DNA from 4 places in the uncultured Zoogloea sp. genome. Region 1 is predicted to be linked to each of the others. Evidence: predicted binding sites of a transcription regulator. Region 1 holds the regulator's gene; each other region holds the start of a gene.
The links. The regulator FNR, encoded in region 1, switches genes on or off when oxygen is low (the NO sensors DNR and NnrR bind a similar motif). The targets are predictions, from matches to a motif close to TTGANCTAGNTCAA.

Region 1 (4,842 bases):
TTATAGGCCAGATGCAGCGGCCACTCGCGACGCTTCTGGCCGGGCATCTGGACCGTCTGCACGGTGAGCGCGCTGACGATTCCGCCGCACATAGCCACGCAGTGGGTGCCGCCAAGAAGGCCGATCAGGAAGACTGCGAAGTAACCGGTTTCCGGCATGGTTTCAACCCTGCAAATGAAAAGCGCCCCGCGAAGTCACGGGGCGCATAGTTTAGTCCTGACGATCCGGAGCAACCAGACGGCGGATCAGATCACCTTGGAGTAGCGGGTCCGCTCCCGGTCGGAGCGCAGGAACTTGTCGAACACCATGGCAATGGCCCGCACCAGCATGCGGCCGGCCGGCATCACGCTGATCCACTGGTCGTCGATCTTCAGGAGCCCGCCCTTCTCCATCTCGCGCAGGTCGGCGAGCTCGGCGGCGAAGTACTTCTTGAAGTCGATGAGGTGGGCGATCTCGATGGATTCGATGGACAGCTCGAAGTGGCACATCAGCGCCTGGATGATCGCCCGGCGCAGCAGGTCGTCCGGGGTCAGCTCAATGCCGCGCAGGACCGGCAGGCGGCCGGTGTCGAGGATGTCGTAGTACTCGTCGAGCGTCTTCACGTTCTGGGCGTACGTCGGCCCGACCTTGCCGATGGCGGAGACGCCGAAGGCCAGCAGGTCGCACTCGGCGTAGGTCGAGTAGCCCTGGAAGTTGCGGTGCAGGCGGCCCTGACGCTGGGCAGTGGTGAGCTCGTCGGTCGGCTTGGCGAAGTGGTCCATGCCGATATAAACGTAGCCGGCCTCGGTGAGGCGGCGGATGGCCAGTTGCAGGATCTGCAGCTTGGTCTCACCCGACGGCAGCTGCGCATCGACAATGCGGCGCTGGGGCTTGAAGAGGCTGGGCAGGTGCGCGTAGTTGTAGATCGACAGGCGATCCGGCGACAGGGCCAGGATCTGCTCCAGGGTGCGGTTGAAGCTGATGACGTTCTGTTTGGGCAGGCCGTAGATCAGGTCGACGCTCACCGACTTGAAGCCGTGGGCGCGGGCCGCGTCGATCACCAGCTTGGTCTCTTCCTCGCTCTGGACGCGATTGACGGCCTTCTGCACATCCGGGTTGAAATCCTGGATGCCGACGCTCATGCGGTTGAAGCCCAGCTCGGCCAGCAGCGCGACGGTGGCTTCATCGACCTTGCGCGGGTCGACCTCGATGGAGTATTCGCCGTCCGGCACCAGCGTGAAGTGCTTCTTCACGATGCCCATCAGCTGGCGCAACTCGTCGTGGGACAGGAAGGTGGGCGTGCCGCCACCCAGGTGAAGCTGCAGGACTTCCCGCGGGCCCTGCAGGCAGGCGACCTGAAGATCGACCTCCTTCTCGAGGTACTCCAGGTACTTGGCCGAGCGCCCGTGATCCTTGGTGATGATTTTGTTGCAGGCGCAGTAGTAGCAGATCGTATTGCAGAACGGGATGTGGAAGTATAATGAGAGCGGTTTGCCAATCCCGCCGATCGATCTCTTGCCGAGCCAGTCGCACAGCGCGTCGGAGTTGAAGGCCTCGACGAAGCGGTCTGCGGTTGGATACGAAGTGTAACGAGGGCCATTCACATCAAACTTGCGAATGAGCTCGGGGTCGAAAATCAGATCTTTTTGAGTCGCGTTCATGGGCGTGCTTCTATTAGTTCCGCGAAACGATCGCAGAATCATCCTGTAATCGTATTGATGTGGATCAAAGGGCTCCAAAGGTTGGTAAATCCTCTCAAGTCCAGGTGGTAAGCGTACAGATGAATTCTGCGATTCCAGCAACAATTATCGAGATCAAGACAGCGTGTTCCCAGTGCAACCTGCGTGAACTGTGTCTGCCGTTCGGGCTCGACCCGCGGGAAATCAACCAGCTCGACGAGCTCGTCGGAAGCCGTCGCAAGATCAAGCGTCAGCAGCATCTCTACCGCTCCGGGGAGTCCTTCGAGGCGATCTACGCGATCCGCGCCGGCTCGTTCAAGACCGATGTCATTCTGGAGGACGGCCGCGATCAGGTCACCGGTTTCCAGATGACCGGCGAAGTCCTCGGGCTGGACGGCATCAGTACCGAACACCACTCGTGCAACGCCATCGCCCTCGAAGACAGCGAAGTGTGCGTGATCCCCTTCAGCCGCCTCGAAGAACTGTCGCGCCAGGTGGAGAGCCTGCAGCACCAGTTCCACAAGATCATGAGCCGCGAGATCGTGCGCGACCACGGCGTGATGATGCTGCTTGGCTCGATGCGCGCCGAGGAGCGCCTCGCTGCCTTCCTGCTCAACCTGTCCCAACGCTTCACCGCGCGGGGTTTCTCGCCGTCCGAGTTCCATCTGCGCATGACCCGCGACGAAATCGGCTCCTACCTCGGGCTGAAGCTCGAAACCGTCTCCCGCGCCTTCTCCCGCTTCCAGGAAGAAGGCCTGGTGGCGGTCCAGCAGAAGCACATCCGCATCCTCGACACCCCGGGGCTCAAGCGGCTGCTGAACCATCACGCCATCTGATCAGACGAGCGCGAGCCAGCCTGCCGGGTTCTTGGTGAGCGCCACTGAAACAATGTAGGAAAACACGACCGCCGCCGCGGCGAGCGCCGTCACGCGCACGCCGAGCGGCCGCGTCGGCCGCAGGGCCACGGCGCCGAACCCGATGTAGGCCAGGAGCCCCAGCACCTTGGCGGTCAGCCAGCCATCCACGAAGGGGTACTGCCCAGCCATCCACGCCAGAGCAATGGCGCTGGCGAGCAGGCACGAGTCGATTACGTGAGGCAGGCGCCGGGTCAGCCTGGCTGCGAGAAGCGGTGAACCGGTGATCGACCACCAGCCGCGCAAAAGAAAACCCGCGCCGCTCAGCACGACGCAGGTGATGTGGAAATGCTTGATGAGCAGATACATGTCGCCTCGGATCGGGTTACGCCTTGACGACATTGTCGGGCATTCGCCCCGCCCCGTCCTTGCGGGGCCTCAACTTCAGCCGCGCAGGACGCCCACTTCCAGGGCCGCGAACCAGTTGATGAAACGCTGCACGTCGGCGCCCTGGTAGATTGAGCCGTGCTGGGGCACCAGCATGTCGATCTCCAGCCGCGAGACGCGCTCGCACCAATCGCGCTTGGCTCGGTCGGAGCCCATCCAGCGCTTGTGGAAGCCTTCCGCGTGACGGATGTGGCGGGAGAAATCCTCCACGTACAGCCCACCCTGGTCGGGCGGCAGGAGCGCCGCGCCGATGTCGCCGGAAAACAGGATCTTGGCCTTCGGATCGTACAGGTTGAAGTTGCCCGACGAGTGCAGATAATGGGCCGGCACGGCCTGCAGCTCGAGGCTGCCGAGCTTGATGGTCATGCCCGGATCGGGAATCGGCACGAAGGTGGTGTCCTCGCCGCCAAAGTGGGGCAGGAAGGACTGCCACAGCCAGCTGGTGTAGCACTTGAGCTCCGGCTTGAACTCCAGCCACAGGGCCAGGGACGAGATGATGTCCGGGTCCTGGTGGGAGGCGAACAGGCCGGCCAGCTTGGTGGGGTCGCACTCGGCCGACAGGGCCGAGAATACCGCCGGAAAGATCTCGATGCCACCCGGGTCGCACAGCAGCGCCTCCTCTCCATCGACGATCACGTATTCGTTGGTGTCGATGATGTAGCCCGGCTTGGTCGCGTCGCGCGCGATCGCCAGCCAGCGGTGGTCGTCTTCCTGGAAGATACAGTGAGCCTGCTTCATGGGTTCCTAGTCCTTTACGAGCCGTTCCTTGCCGAGCACTTCGAGGGATCGCTTGATCTGCGCGATCACCTCCGCGAAATCCGTCGAGACCTGCATCAGCGCCGGGCTGAACCCGCCGCCGTAAGCCGCCTCGATCTTGGCCGAGCGGGCCAGCACGCCGCCCAGTTCGACCAGTTGCTGGGTCTCCTCGACCGCCGCGCGCAGGCGCAGGTCGAGGGCGCGCAGCTTGACCTGCTGGGCCGACAGGCGCGCCATCCCGCGCTTGCGGGCCTCGCGCACGCCGGGCACCTCGCCGGCGAGGCGGATCGCCTCGGCGAGGATCCGCGAGTTGCGCTGCTGCTGGACGACGCCGGTGACGCTGCCCACGGAGCCGGAGGTCATGTCACGCAGCGAGGCCATGTGTCGGGTGAGATCCTGGGCGAAGCGGCGCAGCTCGTTGGAGAGCACGCCGAAGCCCAGCGCTGCGTTGCCCGCGCGCTTGGCCAGGAAGATGGCGTTGAGGGCCATCAGGTTGATCCGGAAGGCCGTCGCGACGATGGCCTTGATTTCTTCGTTGACCCGCACGATGCCGGCAAGCTCGCCGGAGCGGTGGGTGGTCAGTTTGAGGTTTCGTTCGGGCGCATTCATTCGGGGCTCTCGGTGACGGACCGCATGGGTGGGACGCATCGATCGGAGCGGTCGCCGCCCTCGATCCCATCGGGATGAGCCGGCCGGCTGCCGCGGGGAGATTAACGGCGTGATGCCGTCAAGCTTGAGCCTCCCCGCAGCACCCTCAGGAAGCCGCCGGGCGCTTCGGCGGGAGCAGGAAATCCCGCGGCCGGGTGCGCAGGCGATGCCACAGACGGCGGCGCAGCTCGCGCAGGTCGGACTTGGGCAGATCGTAGGCGCGCACGGCGGTCATCAGCGACAGGGCGAAGCTCACCCCGAGGTTGAGCACGAACATCACCCCGACGCCCGCCACCGCCAGCGTGAGCAGCCCGGTGCCGACCCACTTCATCTCGAGGGACGAGGTGGCGAGGCTGAGGATGCCGGAGTTGAGCGTCACGTGACGCACGTCCAGCGGCAGCCCGAAGAACTTGCCGAGCACCGGCGTCATCCCCAGCATCAGCCCGAGGGAGATGTTGGTCGCCCAGCCCGACATGTTG
Region 2 (4,842 bases), on a different contig from region 1:
CGGCGCATGGCCGACGAAATGGTATTCGGTGTCGGGCGACGGCTTGACATGGAGGTCGCCAGCGAACTTCTTCAGCAGCGCCGCTTCGTTCTGCACTTCGGCGTCGATGATGTAGATGAAGGACAGCGACTGGTTCTTGCGCGCATCGTAGCTGCGCTTGAACACCTTGAAGTCGAGGAGGTCGGCGGGCTTGATGCCAAGGCGCTGGACGATGGCGGCGGGCAGGGCCTCGGCCGCATGATCGAGGGGGAGCCGGAGTTCGGAGATTCTGAGCATGGAGACATGGCGGGCGTCGTGTCCCGCAGATGGCGTTCGGCCCGCGATTTTATCCGGAAATGCCGGCGTCTGGCGTCAGGCGGGCAGTGCGGTACGGCCTGCTTCGTGGGCGCCTGCCTGGCTGGCGATGGCCGACTGGACTCGGGCCGCAGCCCGCTCGATGACACGCCCCGCGTCCGGACCCAGTTCTTCGAACACGACGAAGCGTCCTTTCATCTGGATGACGACCCGGCACAGCTTGTCGGCGACGCCCAGTGGCTTGTGCATGCCGCTCAGGCGGATGGTGACGGACTGGACGGCATGGCCGACGCGGCCGAGGGCCGCGCCGATGCGCGCGGTGGCGATGCTCCGGAGCTTCTTGGCGCCGGGCAGGCCGATAGTCTTGATATGGATTTCCATGGGATGGCTCCGGTGATCTGGATCAGGATTTAACTCTAGGTTCGTCAAGGCGTAAAATAAAGTCGCAATATGAGAAGGAATGATTCGAGAATCCCGAATCGTTTGCGCCAGCACGGAGCCCGGCATGAATCTGAAACACTTGTTCTACTTCTGGAAGACCGCCCGCAGTGGCGGCGTCGTCAAGGCGGGCGAGGCCCTGCACATCACCCCGCAGACCATCAGCGGGCAGATCCGGCTGCTGGAGGAAAGCCTCGACACCCAGCTGTTCTCCCGCGATGGCCGCTCGCTGGAACTCACCCCGGCCGGGCGGCTGGCGATGGAGTACGCCGACGAGATGTTCACTTTGGGCGCAGAGCTCGAGCAGGCACTGCGCCACTACCCCAAGGGTCGGCCGGCGGAGTTCCGTGTCGGGGTGTCCGACGCGGTGCCCAAGTCACTGGCGTACCGGCTGTTGCGCCCGGCGGTGAATCCCGCCGATCCGGTGCGCATCATCTGCCGCGAGTGGCGTCTCGACCGCCTGCTGGCGGAGCTCGCCATTCACCGCCTGGATCTGGTGATCGCCGACTCGCCGATCCCGCCTTCCGTCGATGTGCGGGCCTACAACCACCGGCTTGGCGATTCCGGCCTGAGCTTTTTTGCTGCGCGCGCGCTGGTGGGCGATGCGTCGTGGACCTTTCCCGAATGCATCGCTGATCTGCCGGCCCTGCTGCCCGGCGACGATTCGGCCATCCGGCGGAAGCTGCTCGAATGGCTCGATCGCAAGCGCCTTCGTCCGCGCATCGTTGGCGAATTTGACGACACCGCGTTGATGACAGCCTTCGGGCGCGCCGGGGTGGGCGCGTTCGCGGTGCCAACGGCGATCGAACAGGAGACGCTTGCCGACGGCGATCTTGTGCTGCTAGGCCGGGCGTCAGAGGTTAGGGTGGAGTACTACGCGATTTCGGTCGAGCGACGCCTCACGCATCCCTGCGTGCTGGCCATCTCGGAGGCTGCGAAGACGGGTTTTGAATCGCTGGAAACCGGGATCATGGATCCGGAGTAGGGCGGGGCGATCGTCTCTCTACATATATATATGTAAGAGGGCCCCGCGTCGGGAGGTCGGTCAGGTGGGGCGGGCTCTTGGGAGAGGGCGGTGCGTACGGCGATCCACCAGGGCCGCGCCGCAACTTCTGAATTTGTAGCGAGCTTTAACGAGGCCGGATGCGCCCCCGCGCGGCGCTTTTGACGTCGGCGGGGGCGTGGCTCTTAGTGGGCTTGCTGGATGCCGGCAACAACCCAGCCAGCGTCGCCGGTAAGGGGCTTGGTGAGGTGCCAGATCTCGTCGATGGGTTCCGGCGCTGCGTTCGCTTCTTCGCGCAGCAGGCCAGTGAAGCGCACGCTGACGATGTAGCGGCCGGCTTCCTCGGTGACGTCGATCACCTCGGCGTTCAGCGAGACCACATCGGTCTTCTGCGGCGCACTGCCTTCCTCCATCCAGTTCATCTTGATCTCGGCGAACAGTTCCGGCGTGGTGTACTCGCGGACGTCCTCGAGATTGCGTGAATCGTTGGCAGCCTGCAGCCGGATGAAGTTGACCTTAGCGTTGCGGGCGAAGCCTTCGGCGTCGAAGTCGGCCGGCAGGGTGCTGGCAACGGCAGCGGCAGCGGCGCTACCACCGGCAACAGGCGCCGGCTGAACCGCTGCCTGCTCGGCGTTGTGGGCGGTGTATTGCATCCCGCCTGCACCTGCCAGTGCCGGCTGCTGAGGCTGGGCACGCTTGCGCATGAAGAACCCGATGAGCGCGATGACCGCAAACGCTATCAGGGCCATCGTCATCATGGACGCGAGTTCTTCACCAAAGCCGAAGTGCGAGGCAAGGGCCGCGAGACCGATGCCTGCGGCGAGCCCGGCGAGCGGGCCCATCCAGGAGCGCTTGGGCTGGGCCTGGGGGGCGGCAGGTGCGCCAGCCTGCTGGGAGCGGGCAGGGGCGGCAGCTGCGCCCGGTGCCTGGGCCGGCGTGGCGGGCGTCGCGTTGGTGGTGTGGGGTTGGTTCATTTCCTGGCGCTGCATACCAGAAGATTTTCCGCCGCCAAAACGTTTGGCTGCGTCTGCATCGCCGGAGATCAGGGTCAGACCCAGGGCCAGCGTGGCAGTCAGAAGGGCGAGGGATTTCATGGAAGCTCCTGTTGTGGGTGACTCCTCTTAAGCTTAGCGCGATCGCTAGATAAATAAAATCAACATTGTCAGCAAATATTGTTCGCAAAAAACTGATAGTCGGTTGTGGGGGGCAGCACGGCGCATCGTGATCCGTCAATGACGTGCATCCAGATTCTCCCCGAAACACCATTTTTCAGAGCGCTGAAATCAGGCGGAAAGCCTCACGCCACAAAGAGTTCCGCCGTGCCGCGCTGCAATGAAGTTGATCTGTGTCAAAATGTCGCCCTAATCGCGGGGTATCCTTCCGCGAAGCCTGCCGGTGCTCGGTCTTTCCGGTGGGTATGGGGGGTTTTGTTTTTTTTTTCTTGAGGTGACTCACATGCAATCGCAGACTTACAACTATAAAGTCGTGCGGCAGTTCGCCATCATGACGGTGGTTTGGGGCATCGTGGGCATGCTGGTCGGCGTTATCGCCGCAGCACAGCTCGTATGGCCTGAGTTGAACGTTGCCGAATGGCTGCACTTTGGACGGCTCCGCCCGCTCCACACCAACGCGGTTATCTTTGCGTTTGGTGGCTGTGCTCTCTTTGCGACTTCTTACTACTGCGTACAGCGTACTTGCCACACCCGGCTCTTCGCGCCTGGCCTTGCTGCCTTCACGTTCTGGGGCTGGCAGCTGGTTATTGTGCTCGCTGCCATTACCCTTCCGCTGGGTTTCACGTCCGGCAAGGAGTACGCCGAGCTAGAATGGCCGATCGACATCCTGATCACTGTGGTCTGGGTCTCCTACGCCATCGTCTTCTTCGGCACCATTGGTACCCGCAAGACCACCCACATCTATGTGGCCAACTGGTTCTACGGCGCCTTCATCCTCACCGTTGCCCTGCTGCACCTGGTTAACAGCGCGGAGATCCCGGTCTCCCTGACCAAGTCCTACTCCGCCTATGCCGGCGTTCAGGACGCGATGATCCAGTGGTGGTACGGTCACAACGCGGTGGGCTTCTTCCTGACCGCTGGCTTCCTCGGCATGATGTACTACTTCGTCCCGAAGCAGGCTGGTCGCCCGGTTTACTCCTATCGTCTGTCCGTGGTCCACTTCTGGGCGCTGATCTTCACGTACATGTGGGCGGGCCCGCACCACCTGCACTACACCGCGCTGCCTGACTGGACCCAGTCGATCGGCATGGTCTTCTCGCTCATCCTGCTGGCTCCCTCCTGGGGCGGCATGATCAACGGCATCATGACCCTGTCCGGCGCATGGCACAAACTGCGCACCGACCCGATCCTGAAGTTCCTGATCACCTCGCTGTCCTTCTACGGCATGTCGACCTTCGAAGGCCCGATGATGTCGATCAAGACCGTGAATGCGCTGTCCCACTACACCGACTGGACCGTTGGTCACGTCCACTCCGGTGCTCTGGGCTGGGTTGCGATGGTGTCCATCGGCGCCATGTACTACCTGATCCCGCGTATGTACGGCAAGACCGAGATGTATTCCACCAAGCTGATCACCACCCACTTCTGGATTGCGACCATCGGCATCGTGCTGTACATCGCCTCCATGTGGATTTCTGGCGTGATGCAAGGCCTGATGTGGCGTGCCACCAACCCGGACGGCACCCTGACCTATTCCTTCGTTGAGTCTGTCAAGGCCAGCTACCCGTTCTGGGCGATTCGCGTCCTCGGCGGCGTGCTGTTCCTGGGCGGCATGCTGATCATGTTCTACAACATGATCAAGACCATTGCCGGTCAAAAGGCTTACGACGCTCCGGTGCTGGCTCCTGCTGGCGCCCACGCCTGATCGGGAGGAAAAATAATCATGGCTCAATCGAATCACGACTTCATTGAACGCAAGGTTGGCTGGCTGATCGTCTTCACGCTTCTGACCGTGAGCGTCGGTGGTCTGGTGGAAATCGTCCCGCTGTTCCATCAAAAGTCCACCACCACGCCGGTGGAAGGCCTCAAGCCTTACGATCCCGTCCGCCTGGTCGGTCGCGACATCTACATCCGGGAAGGCTGCTACAACTGCCA
Region 3 (4,842 bases), on a different contig from region 1:
GCCGCGTTTGCGGGCGCTGATTTCCGGCATGTCGGCGCCGGATCGTCTGCCGCAGATCGAGATTGCGGTGGGCGAGGGGATCACGGTGATGGTGTTCCGGCATCTCGTGCCGCTCTCCGCGGCCGACACGGCCCGGCTGGTCGCCTTTGGCGAGGCGGAGTCGATCCAGGTGTGGGTGCAGCCGAGCGGCCCGGATTCGGCGCGTCGGCTGTTTCCGAAGGATGCGCCGGGGCTGGCCTACACGCTGCCGGAGTTCGGTGTGTCGATGGCCTTTCGGCCCACCGACTTCACCCAGGTGAACATGGGCATCAACCGGGTGCTGATGCGCCGGACGATGCAGCTGCTCGATCCGAAGCCCGGCGAGCGGATCGCCGACCTGTTCTGCGGGCTCGGCAACTTCAGCCTGCCGATTGCCCGTCTGGGCGCCTATGTGGTGGGTGTCGAGGGCAGCGACGCGCTGGTCCGCCGGGCGGGCCAGAATGCCGCCGACAATGGCCTTGGTGAGCGCTGCGAGTTCCACGCGGCCAACCTGTTCGAGGCGACCGAAGACAGCCTGGCGGCGCTCGGGCCGCTGGACAAGCTACTGATCGATCCGCCCCGGGAAGGGGCGATCGCGGTGGTCAAGGCGCTGGGCGTGTGTTCGCCGAAGCGTATCGTCTATGTGTCGTGCAACCCGGCCACGCTGGCCCGGGATACCGCAGTGCTGACCAACGAGAAGGGCTACAGGCTGATGGGGGCGGGCATCGCCAACATGTTCCCGCAGACATCCCACGTGGAATCCATCGCGCTCTTCGAGCGGGCCTGAGGCCGCAAGGCTCCAATGAAAAAGGCGACCCGAAGGTCGCCTTTTTGCTTTCCGCTGCGGACGGATGTCAGTCGCGCTCGCCGCCAAAGGCCATGATGAGGTTCAGCAGGCTCACGAAGACGTTGTAAACATCGAGGTAGACCGCCAGGGTTGCCGTCACGTAGTTGGTCTCGCCGCCCTGAACGATGTTGCTGATGTCGTACAGGATGTAGCCCGAGAACAGCAGGACCACCGCCGCCGAGATGGCCAGGTGCAGCACCGGCATCTGCAGGAAGATGTTGGCGACCATCGCCAGCAGGACGACCACCAGACCCACGGTGAGGAACTTGCCCATGTTGGTGAAGTCACGCTTCGAGACGCTGGCGATACCCGCCAGGGTGACGAAGATCGCGCTGGTACCGCCTGCCGCGAGGGCGATCATCGAGCCGCCGTTGGAGAAGCCCAGGGCAACCTGCAGGATGCGCGACAGCATCAAGCCCATGAAGAAGGTGAAGCCCAGCAGCAGTGCGACGCCGAGGCCGTTGTTCTTGTTCTTCTCGATACCGTAGAAGAACGCGAACGAGATGCCCAGGAACAGCGCGAACGCAATGAACGGGCTGCCTGCCAGGAACGAGAACTGCATTTGCACGCCGAGCAGTGCACCGGCAACGGTCGGCACCATCGAGAGCGCGAGCAGCATGTAGGTATTGCGCAATACGCGGTTCGCGCCCTGCGACAAAACCTGCGTTTGCTGACCGTAAGTGTCGAGTTGCATGGATTTCCTCCAGATTGATATAAAGCAGACGACCTGCACTGCCTGAGAGTAACGGACGCCCCTGAAAGTTTCAACCGCGCGGCACATGCTAGAATGCGCGCCCTCGGAGGTGCTGCAGCGTGGTTGCTGCACGGGTCTTGATGGCCTCCGTAGAGAGAATCTGGAAGCTTGGCAGAGTGGTCGATTGCACCGGTCTTGAAAACCGGCAACCCGAAAGGGTTCCAGGGTTCGAATCCCTGAGCTTCCGCCAATACGAAAATGACTCGGCGCAACTTCAGCGAGTGCGCGGCAGTTTGAAGATAGTGACAAGAAGCCGCCTTCGGGCGGCTTCTTGTTTTTCAGGGGACGCATCCTCAGGGGGCTGCGCGCGCATGTTTTCCGTCCACGCTGACCGTGTCCGATCATGGCAGAAGCTGGAGCGTGGTGACGGAGCCTGCATGTAACCCGATCCAGATCAAGGAATTCGGGTGCGCGGAGCGGCAAACTGGCGATACCCGACAAATTCAGTCGGATTTTATCGACACCCCAGGAGCGCCTCGATGCAAACCATTCACGTCTGCAACCACACCACCCCGGAAGCCCTGTACCCCTTCGACGCTCGCGGCATTGCCAAACGTTTTCGCCATGCGGCGATCTTCGGTGCGTTGGACGCGCTGATGCCCGGCGAGACGATGCGTTTCTGCAACGACCACGACCCGATCCCGCTGCTGGGCCAGCTGCAGCAGCGCTACGGCGAGAAGGTGACGATCACCTACCAGCAGCGCGAACCGGGCGCGATCGTGATCGATTTTGCCAAGATCGCCTGATGTTCCTCATTCAGCAACAATGAAGGCTTCATTGTTGCTGGATCAGCATCAAATTGCGGGGCGGGTGATGCCGTCGTCGCCCCGCACGTAATCCAGCGCCTCGTGCTGCAATAGCACCGCGGTCATCGTGGCGGGGGTGATGATGCCGGCCAGCCGGCCGTCTTCGCCCACCACCGGCACGCCGGCCTGCCCGCCGGCGCCCAGCAGGTCGGCGGCCACGGCGATGCCGTCGGTGGTACCCGCGCACTGCAGGCCAAGGCCGGGTGTCAGCATGATCTGGCCGGCCACCTCGGGTTTGTTCGAGTGGGTGCCGAGGGTCGGGCGCAGCAGGCGACGCACGTTGTCGCCGATGCCGCGGGAGCCGTCCGGCTCCACGTGGCGCAGGAAATCCTCCAGGCGCAGCAGGCCGATCACCCGGCGGCTGCGGTCGATCACCGGCAGCATCGCCAGATTGTGGCGGTTCATCAGGCGCCAGGCTTCGTTCAGTTCGGTCGCAAAATCCACCTGAACCGGCGCCGGGGTCATCACGTCGCCGCAGGTGAGCAGCACGTGGCGGTGGAAGGCGTGGCGCGCGGCGCGCTGGAAGACCTGGGTCAGGTCGTCCTCGCTCACGTCCAGGTAGGCGTCGATCTCCTCCAGCGCGGCGGCGATGTCGGGCTGGCGGATGCCGGCGGGGCTCGGGCGTGTTGGCTGCGGCGCGGCGGTCGGCGGCGAGCACAGGGGGTAGCGGCGGCCGGGGATCAGGTTGTTCACGGCGGTGGCGGCCATCAGCATGGCGACCACGTTGCAGGCCGCGGCGCCCAGGCTGGTGGCGGCATCCAGCCCCTGGGCGGCGGCGCTGGCCATCACGATCGCCATTGCGCCGCCAGGCGGATGGATGCAGCGCAGCCGCGCCATCAGCCACACCGACACCGCCACCGCGGCGCCCACCGCAAGATACGCGTCGGGAAGCCAGTGGCCGCTGGCAAAGCCCACCAGCGCCGGCAGCAGCAGCCCGCCCATCACCGACCAGGGCTGGGCGAGGGGGCTGTGGGGCAGCACGAAGAGGATCACCGAGGTGGCGCCCAGCGGTGCCAGCAGCCGACGGGCCTCCGGGGCTACCGGCAGCACGTACAGCACGCCCTCGAAGATCATCACGCCCAGCAGGGCGGCCAGGGTGCTGCGGCGGCGTTCGGGGGGCGAGATGGGTGCGGCGTCGGCGAACAGGTAGCGCCGGGCGAAGTCGTGAAGGGCTTGGCGGACGGAAGGCATGGCTTGCTGGGGGCCGGTGGAGCCGGCAGTCTGCCGGGCTTTGCGGCGGTCGGCCTTGATGTGGGTTTGGTCGGATCGGTGGTTCCTGGCGGACAATCCGGTCTGATGGCTCGGGGACGAAAGACAGGAGCAGGCAGTGCTGATTTATCTCGGCTGTAGCGCGGTGGCGGCCTTTGCGCTGGCGGTGGGGCTGACGGTGGCGGGCGCGCCGCCGGCGGCGGTGGCCCACGCGGCCTTCGCGCTGGGGGCGATGCCGCTCATCTTTGCGGCGATGGGGCATTTCGTGCCGGTGCTCACCCGCAGCCCAGGCGTGGAGCCGGTGATCCACCGGCTGCCGCTGGTGATGCAGGCGGCCGGCGCGCTGGTGGTGGCGGTGCTGGTCGGCGCGATGCCCGGCTGGGGGCTGCATCCTGCGATCCTCGCCGGGCTGGTGGCGACCGGGCTGATGCTCGGCTGGACGTTTCGGCGGGGCGCGGCATGCCTCGGCAAGCCCCATCCGGGCCTCGCCTGGTACAAGGCCTCGCTGGCCTGCCTGCTCACGGCGCTGGTGGCGATCCTCGCCGGGCTGCTGTGGCCGGCGGGCTACGCCGTGCTGCGGCTGGCGCATCTGCATCTCAACACCCTCGGCTTCATCGGGCTGGCGGCGGTAGGCACGTTGCATGTGCTGATGCCTACCGCCCTCGGCATGCCCGATCCCCAGGCCGCGCTGCGTCTGCGCCGGCAACTGCCGTGGGCGATTGGTGGCGTGGTGGCGAGTGCGCTGGCGGGGCTCGCCCACTGGCTGGCGCCGCTGGGGGCGCTGGTGCTGGCTGGCGTGGTGATCCACACCCTGGCCGGCTGGCTGAAGACCCTCGGCGCCCGGCGGATCATCAACGATGGCGCCGCGGTGGCCTTGTTTGGCGCCGGGCTGGGCCTGCTGGCGGTGATCGCGGCGGGCCTTGCCCACGGCCTCGGCGGGATGCCAGGGCGGCCGGCGGTGACGGGTTTCTTCGCGCTCTTCCTGCTGCCGCTGGTGACGGGCGCGCTGTCGCAGCTGCTGCCGGTCTGGCGCTTTCCGGGGCCGGCGACGCCACCGCGGGCACAGCTGCGGGCCAGGCTGGTGCGCTTTGGCGCGCTACGCACGGCGCTGTTCCTGGCCGGTGGCGGCCTGCTGACGGTGGGGGTGGCGGCCGGTGCGCTGCTGCTGGCGGCGGGTGTGCTGCTGTTTGCTGGTGTGCTGGTGACGG
Region 4 (4,842 bases), on a different contig from region 1:
CGGCGAAGTACGGGGCCGATCCGCCGTTGGTCACGGCATCGTCGTCGCCGGCGCCGAAGGTCTTGTACATCACCAGCCGGGCGTTGACGGTCACGTCCTGGGTGGCCTTGGCGACGAGATCGAGCCCGAAGCGGTTGGTGTAGAGGGTGTCGTTGCGGGGCTTGTAGGCCGCCACCGGGACGCCGAAGCTGCCCAGCGCACCCATCATGCCGGCATTGGCGCCCATGAAGCTCTGGGCCTGCTGGTAGGTGCGCACGCCGGACATGTCGGAAGCAAACCGCATCAGCCCCGCCAGCGCGGCGCCATTGGCGGGCGTGGGGTTGGCGAAGAAGTTGGCCTGGAGCTGGGCCTGGGCGTTGGCGAAGGTGGCGCTCACATCGGTGAAGGGCTTGGTCTCGCCCCACAGGCTATCGACACGGAACTGGTAATCACCGCCGATGGTGAGCCAGCGCTCGGAGGATTTGTCCTCGGCCTTGACCACCTTCTCCTTCAGCTCTTCAGTGGCCTGGCGGTTGGCGGTGGTGGCGGCGTTGTTGGCTTCCACCTGGCTCTTGAGGCGGGTGAGTTCCTGGGAGAGGGCTTCGATCCGCTTGAGCAGTTCGGCGTTGGTTTCGGCCTGGGCCTGGAAGGGCAGGAACAGCCCTGCCACCAGGACGCCGATCAAGGTTCTGACATGACGGGTTTGCATGACAACTCCCTGTAAGCTGCGTTGTTTGAATCAGTGATCGTCGTCCCAGCCGGTGACCATCGCCCGGAAGTGGGCCATTGGCGTGTGGCCGGTGGTGCCGAGGTAGATGTGCCCGATCAGGAAGGCCAGCATCAGGAAGGCGCCCACCGTGTGCACGGTGGCGATCGTCCCGAGGTCGACGCGGAAACCTGCGGCACCCAGCTCGTTGTAGAAGAGATAGGCCAGCCCCGAGAGCCAGATCAGCGGCGTCACCACCACGGTCACGCCCAGGTAGGTCTGGGCCTGCATGGGGTTGTGCTTGCGCTCCCGGGTCGGCTTGAAGGGGTGAGGCTCGCCCTTGAAGATCCCCACCGAATAGAAGCGGACGATCTTGTCGATGTTCTTCATCGTGGGGATGTATTGCCGCCACTCACCGGTGGTGAGGTGCCAGAACATGGCAAACACCCACAGCCCGATGAAGGCCCACACGGCGGTGGTGTGCACCCGGTGGGCCTGCTCGAAACCGAGCAGGTGATAGCTGCCGTGGATCTCGAAGCCGGTGATCAGCATGCCGATGATGAGCACCGCCTGAATCCAGTGCCACAGGCGCTCGAAGCGGGTGAAGATATAGACGCGTCCCATGATCCCGTCTCCCGGTCAGTGCTTGCGATTGACGAAGCGGATGAGGCCATGCACCAGCACGCCGGCAAGGAGTGCCGCCGCAGCCAGCCAACCCACCGTATCGACGATGCGGTTGCCACCCCGGCCGGGGATGTAGATGCCCTCTATCTTCTCGAGGCGTCCGCCGCGGGCGTGACATTCGGTGCAGGCCAGGGCCTTCTCCTTGGGGGCGACCATGTGGGTGATCGGCCACATCGCCACCGTCTCGATGAAATCCACCTTGCCCGAGTAGGGCTTGCCCACCATGGCCATGCCCGCGGTGATGGCCTTCTGCCAGTCCATGTTCTTCCAGTAGGCGGTGTCGTCCTCGCCGGCCAGATGGGCCACCACGAGGGAACGATTGACCGGATCGAAAGGCTGCTTGCCACGGAACACCTTGACTGGCCAGATCATCGACTTGCCATCGTCCGGCCCGCCTTCAAAGGTGTTGATGGCGATCGGCTGGCGGCTCTTGTCGATGTCGTCACCGAGCAGGGTGTATTTCACCGAGCCGTTGAACCACATGTACTCGGGGCGGACGTTCTCTTCGAGCACGAAATCGCCCTTGATGCCGTTGTAGGTGATGTGGCCGTCGTCGTTGGTGATGACCAGCGGCTTGCCCTTGGCGTCGCGCTTGCCGGAGGTGGACCAGTCCCAGGACATCTTGGTGGGCATGTCGCCCCGCGCGAAGGCAGGGATGTGACAGGTCTGGCAGGCCACCTTGTCGGTGTGGTCGTTGAGCTTGGCCATGCCGTGGGGCGCCTGGCCGTGGCAGGCCTGGCAGGTGGCCGGGTTACTGCTGTCGGCCTTGCCGCGCATGTGGGCGCCGCCCTTGTCCATGGCGGTGGGCGCATAGCGGCTGCCGGGCACCTGGTGGCCGTCGGTCTTGTGACAGGTGGCGCAGGTGAAGTTGTTGCCCTCGGCGTCCATGTGCACGTCGAGCGCCTTGTCGGGCTGTTCGAGGGAGCTGTCCAGATCGCCGTGCTTCACGGCGTCGCCGCCGCCGCCATAAAAATGGCACGCGCCGCAGGTTTCACGACGGGTCTTGCCGACCTTCTGGGCGATGGCCTGCAGATCGATGCCGCGGATGATCTTGCCGGAGCCAGGGGGAAACTCGGTGTCCTTGGTCACCGGGTTGCCGGCAAAGCCGGAAGGCTTCTTGTATTTGCCGGTGGCGTCGTGGCACACCAGACAATCGACGTTCTCCTGGGAGGCGAAGTCGAACTTGCTGCCGTCCTCCATCCCGTAGCCGATGTGGCAACTGGCACAGGCCTTGTAGTTGGACGATACCGAGGTGCAGAAATTGTTGATCACATGTCGCTTGCCGAGCGTCTGCCCGGTGCCGGGATTCACGTATTCCCACTTCCAGTGCTGGGTCTGGTGAACCTGCTTGGCGGCTTCCGTGTGACACGTCAGGCAGGCCTTGGTGACTTCCGGGCCAGACTGGAACGGTCGCTGGAGTTCCTTGAACTTGCTGTGATCCGCCGTGGACTTGAGCAGCGCCGCAGTGGCCGCCCCCGCCTTCTGATCGGCCGCCGCATGGGCAGTCCCTCCCATCAGCGTAGCCATCGACAGCGCGAATAAAAGTTGCTTGAGCACTTGCATACGCCCCCCTCTTGCGAATCAACCGACTGAAGTGGTGCACGGCAAAACAGCACAAGTGCAATCTAAGAACTTTCTAATATTCGAATATTGATATTCGTCAATACCCACGATGAGATCACGGTTAAAACACACGTTGCCGGCAACGATGTCGCGGCGCCTTGTTGCCGGGCCGGTTTTTGCCGCGACCAGACATCCCGGAGCGTGGTGGATTTCACCGAAGCAAAAGCGCTCGCCCCGAACGACAAAAGGCCGCGCACCGGGCGCGGCCTTTCATCTGCCGGTAAGACGGAAAAGGGTCAGTGGGCCAGAAAATCCACCACCATCCGGTTGAACTTGTCCGCATGCTCCCACTGGGCCCAGTGCCCGCAGCGGTTGAAGATGTGCAGCTCGGCGTTGGGCATGCCCCACAGCAGGCGCAGGCCTACGTCCATCGGCACAAAGCGGTCGTCGCGGCCCCAGATGACCAGCGTCGGGGCGCTGATCTCGCCCAGGCGCGGGCCGTAATCGGGGAACTGCTTGGGGTTGGCGGCGAGGCTCTTGACGAAGTTCTCCAGGTGATCCTTGCGGGCCATCATGTTGTCGAGGCGGGCCTGGTACAGCGCGTCGGTGAGGCTGCTGGTGTCGAAGACGAACACCGCCATCATCTTCTTGAGGTTCTCGATGGTCGGGTCGCGGTACAGGCCCTGCAGCAGCTTGATGCCTTCGGTGGGCATGGGCACGAACTGGCTGGGGCCGCCGGTGCCACCGCCCATCAGCACGAGCTTGCCGACGCGGCCGGGGTTGAACAACGCGAAGGCCACCGCACTGTGGCCGCCCATGGAGTTGCCGATGATGTGCACCTTGTCGAGGCCCAGCGCATCGAGCAGGCCCTTGAGGCAGCGCGCGTTGAGCTCGGAGCGGGAGCCGGTGCACACGATCGGATCGCTCTTGCTCCAGCCCGGGCAGTCCATCAGGATCACCCGGTAGCCGGCAGCGACCAGCGGCTCGATGTTGCGGTTGAAGTTGGCCCAGCCGCTGGCGCCGGGGCCGGAGCCGTGGAGCATCACCACCGTCTCGGCGCCGCTGCCGCAGTCGTTGTAGTGCAGTTGCAGGTCGAGGTCGCCCTCGGTGATGCGGACGAACTTGCTGGTTTCGGCTTCGGTCAGGGCGGGGGTGGGCGCGGCGGTCGTCATCCTGTTTCCTTTCGGCGTGACGCAGGCCGGCGGCGGGGCCGGTCGCGACTTATTGTTGTGGGGTCGGGGGCCGGCGCGGCGCGATGGACACGGCACGCGGCCCGGCCGGGCAGTACAGCACAGGCGGGCGTGCCGATGCATCCCGGGCGGGCGGAATGTCCACTGCTTGCACAGCCGAAGGCGGTCAGCCCTCGTCGGGCAGCATCTCGTAGAAGTTCTTGCCGATGGTGTCGATGTGGCGCACGCCGAGCTCGTCGGCGATTTCCTGGCACATCTCGAAGGCCAGCACCAGCTGGGCGCGGGAGGTGGCGTTGCGCAGGTGGTCGCGCACCGGCTGGTCGCCGTGGCGCAGGCTCTGCTCCATGGCGTTGAGGAGGTACAGCCTCGCCAAGGCGAGGGATCGCCGCTGACGCGGTGCTTTGGCCGGTTGATCCGGCACGGGTGCAGGCGCCGGCCGGCTGCGGGCATCCACCTGCGCCGAGGCGCGGCTCGCCACCGCCGCCACCGGCCGCGGGCCGCCGACACGGATCACGAAGCCTTCGTCGTGGAGCGTTTCAAGCGCCTGGCGCACGTCGCCCAGGCCGGCGGCGGCGTCGATCAGCTCGGCCACGCTGCGCCGGCCGTCCACGAGAATCAGCATCGTCCGAAGGCGCGGCGGAACCCGTCTAGTGCGGGTTGCGATCTCCTCCACCCCGGCCACGGTCTTGGCCAGAATCCAGTCGTTTCCCATTGCGCGCC

Region 2: a site for FNR is predicted at 3,074-3,087, ahead of ccoN (cytochrome-c oxidase, cbb3-type subunit I). Genes of this name have one in related genera too.
Region 3: a site for FNR is predicted at 2,004-2,017, ahead of Q0672_RS01515 (DUF2249 domain-containing protein). Genes of this name have one in related genera too.
Region 4: a site for FNR is predicted at 3,020-3,033, ahead of Q0672_RS07560 (tetrathionate reductase family octaheme c-type cytochrome). Genes of this name have one in related genera too.

What each region holds. Positions count from the first base shown of each region.
Region 1 is NZ_CALAYQ010000140.1:24,997-29,838, forward strand. Features, by position in the region: gene Q0672_RS15940 (sulfite exporter TauE/SafE family protein) at 1-158, opposite strand, end outside; gene hemN (oxygen-independent coproporphyrinogen III oxidase) at 246-1,640, opposite strand; gene fnr (fumarate/nitrate reduction transcriptional regulator Fnr) at 1,760-2,494, shown strand; gene Q0672_RS15955 (SirB2 family protein) at 2,495-2,881, opposite strand; gene Q0672_RS15960 (MBL fold metallo-hydrolase) at 2,957-3,697, opposite strand; gene Q0672_RS15965 (chemotaxis protein) at 3,704-4,324, opposite strand; gene Q0672_RS15970 (hypothetical protein) at 4,470-4,842, opposite strand, start outside.
Region 2 is NZ_CALAYQ010000057.1:10,013-14,854, forward strand. Features, by position in the region: gene Q0672_RS07660 (NAD(P)/FAD-dependent oxidoreductase) at 1-276, opposite strand, end outside; gene Q0672_RS07665 (hypothetical protein) at 352-675, opposite strand; gene nhaR (transcriptional activator NhaR) at 800-1,717, shown strand; gene Q0672_RS07675 (Tim44 domain-containing protein) at 1,921-2,829, opposite strand; gene ccoN (cytochrome-c oxidase, cbb3-type subunit I) at 3,191-4,612, shown strand; partial or broken gene ccoO (cytochrome-c oxidase, cbb3-type subunit II) at 4,631-4,842, shown strand, end outside.
Region 3 is NZ_CALAYQ010000018.1:6,174-11,015, reverse strand. Features, by position in the region: gene rlmD (23S rRNA (uracil(1939)-C(5))-methyltransferase RlmD) at 1-805, shown strand, start outside; gene Q0672_RS01525 (Bax inhibitor-1/YccA family protein) at 873-1,559, opposite strand; tRNA gene Q0672_RS01520 (tRNA-Ser) at 1,722-1,809, shown strand; gene Q0672_RS01515 (DUF2249 domain-containing protein) at 2,099-2,365, shown strand; gene Q0672_RS01510 (HPP family protein) at 2,414-3,616, opposite strand; gene Q0672_RS01505 (hypothetical protein) at 3,753-4,842, shown strand, end outside.
Region 4 is NZ_CALAYQ010000056.1:10,168-15,009, reverse strand. Features, by position in the region: gene Q0672_RS07570 (DUF3373 family protein) at 1-688, opposite strand, end outside; gene Q0672_RS07565 (cytochrome b/b6 domain-containing protein) at 719-1,309, opposite strand; gene Q0672_RS07560 (tetrathionate reductase family octaheme c-type cytochrome) at 1,325-2,932, opposite strand; gene Q0672_RS07555 (alpha/beta fold hydrolase) at 3,229-4,104, opposite strand; gene Q0672_RS07550 (hypothetical protein) at 4,289-4,834, opposite strand.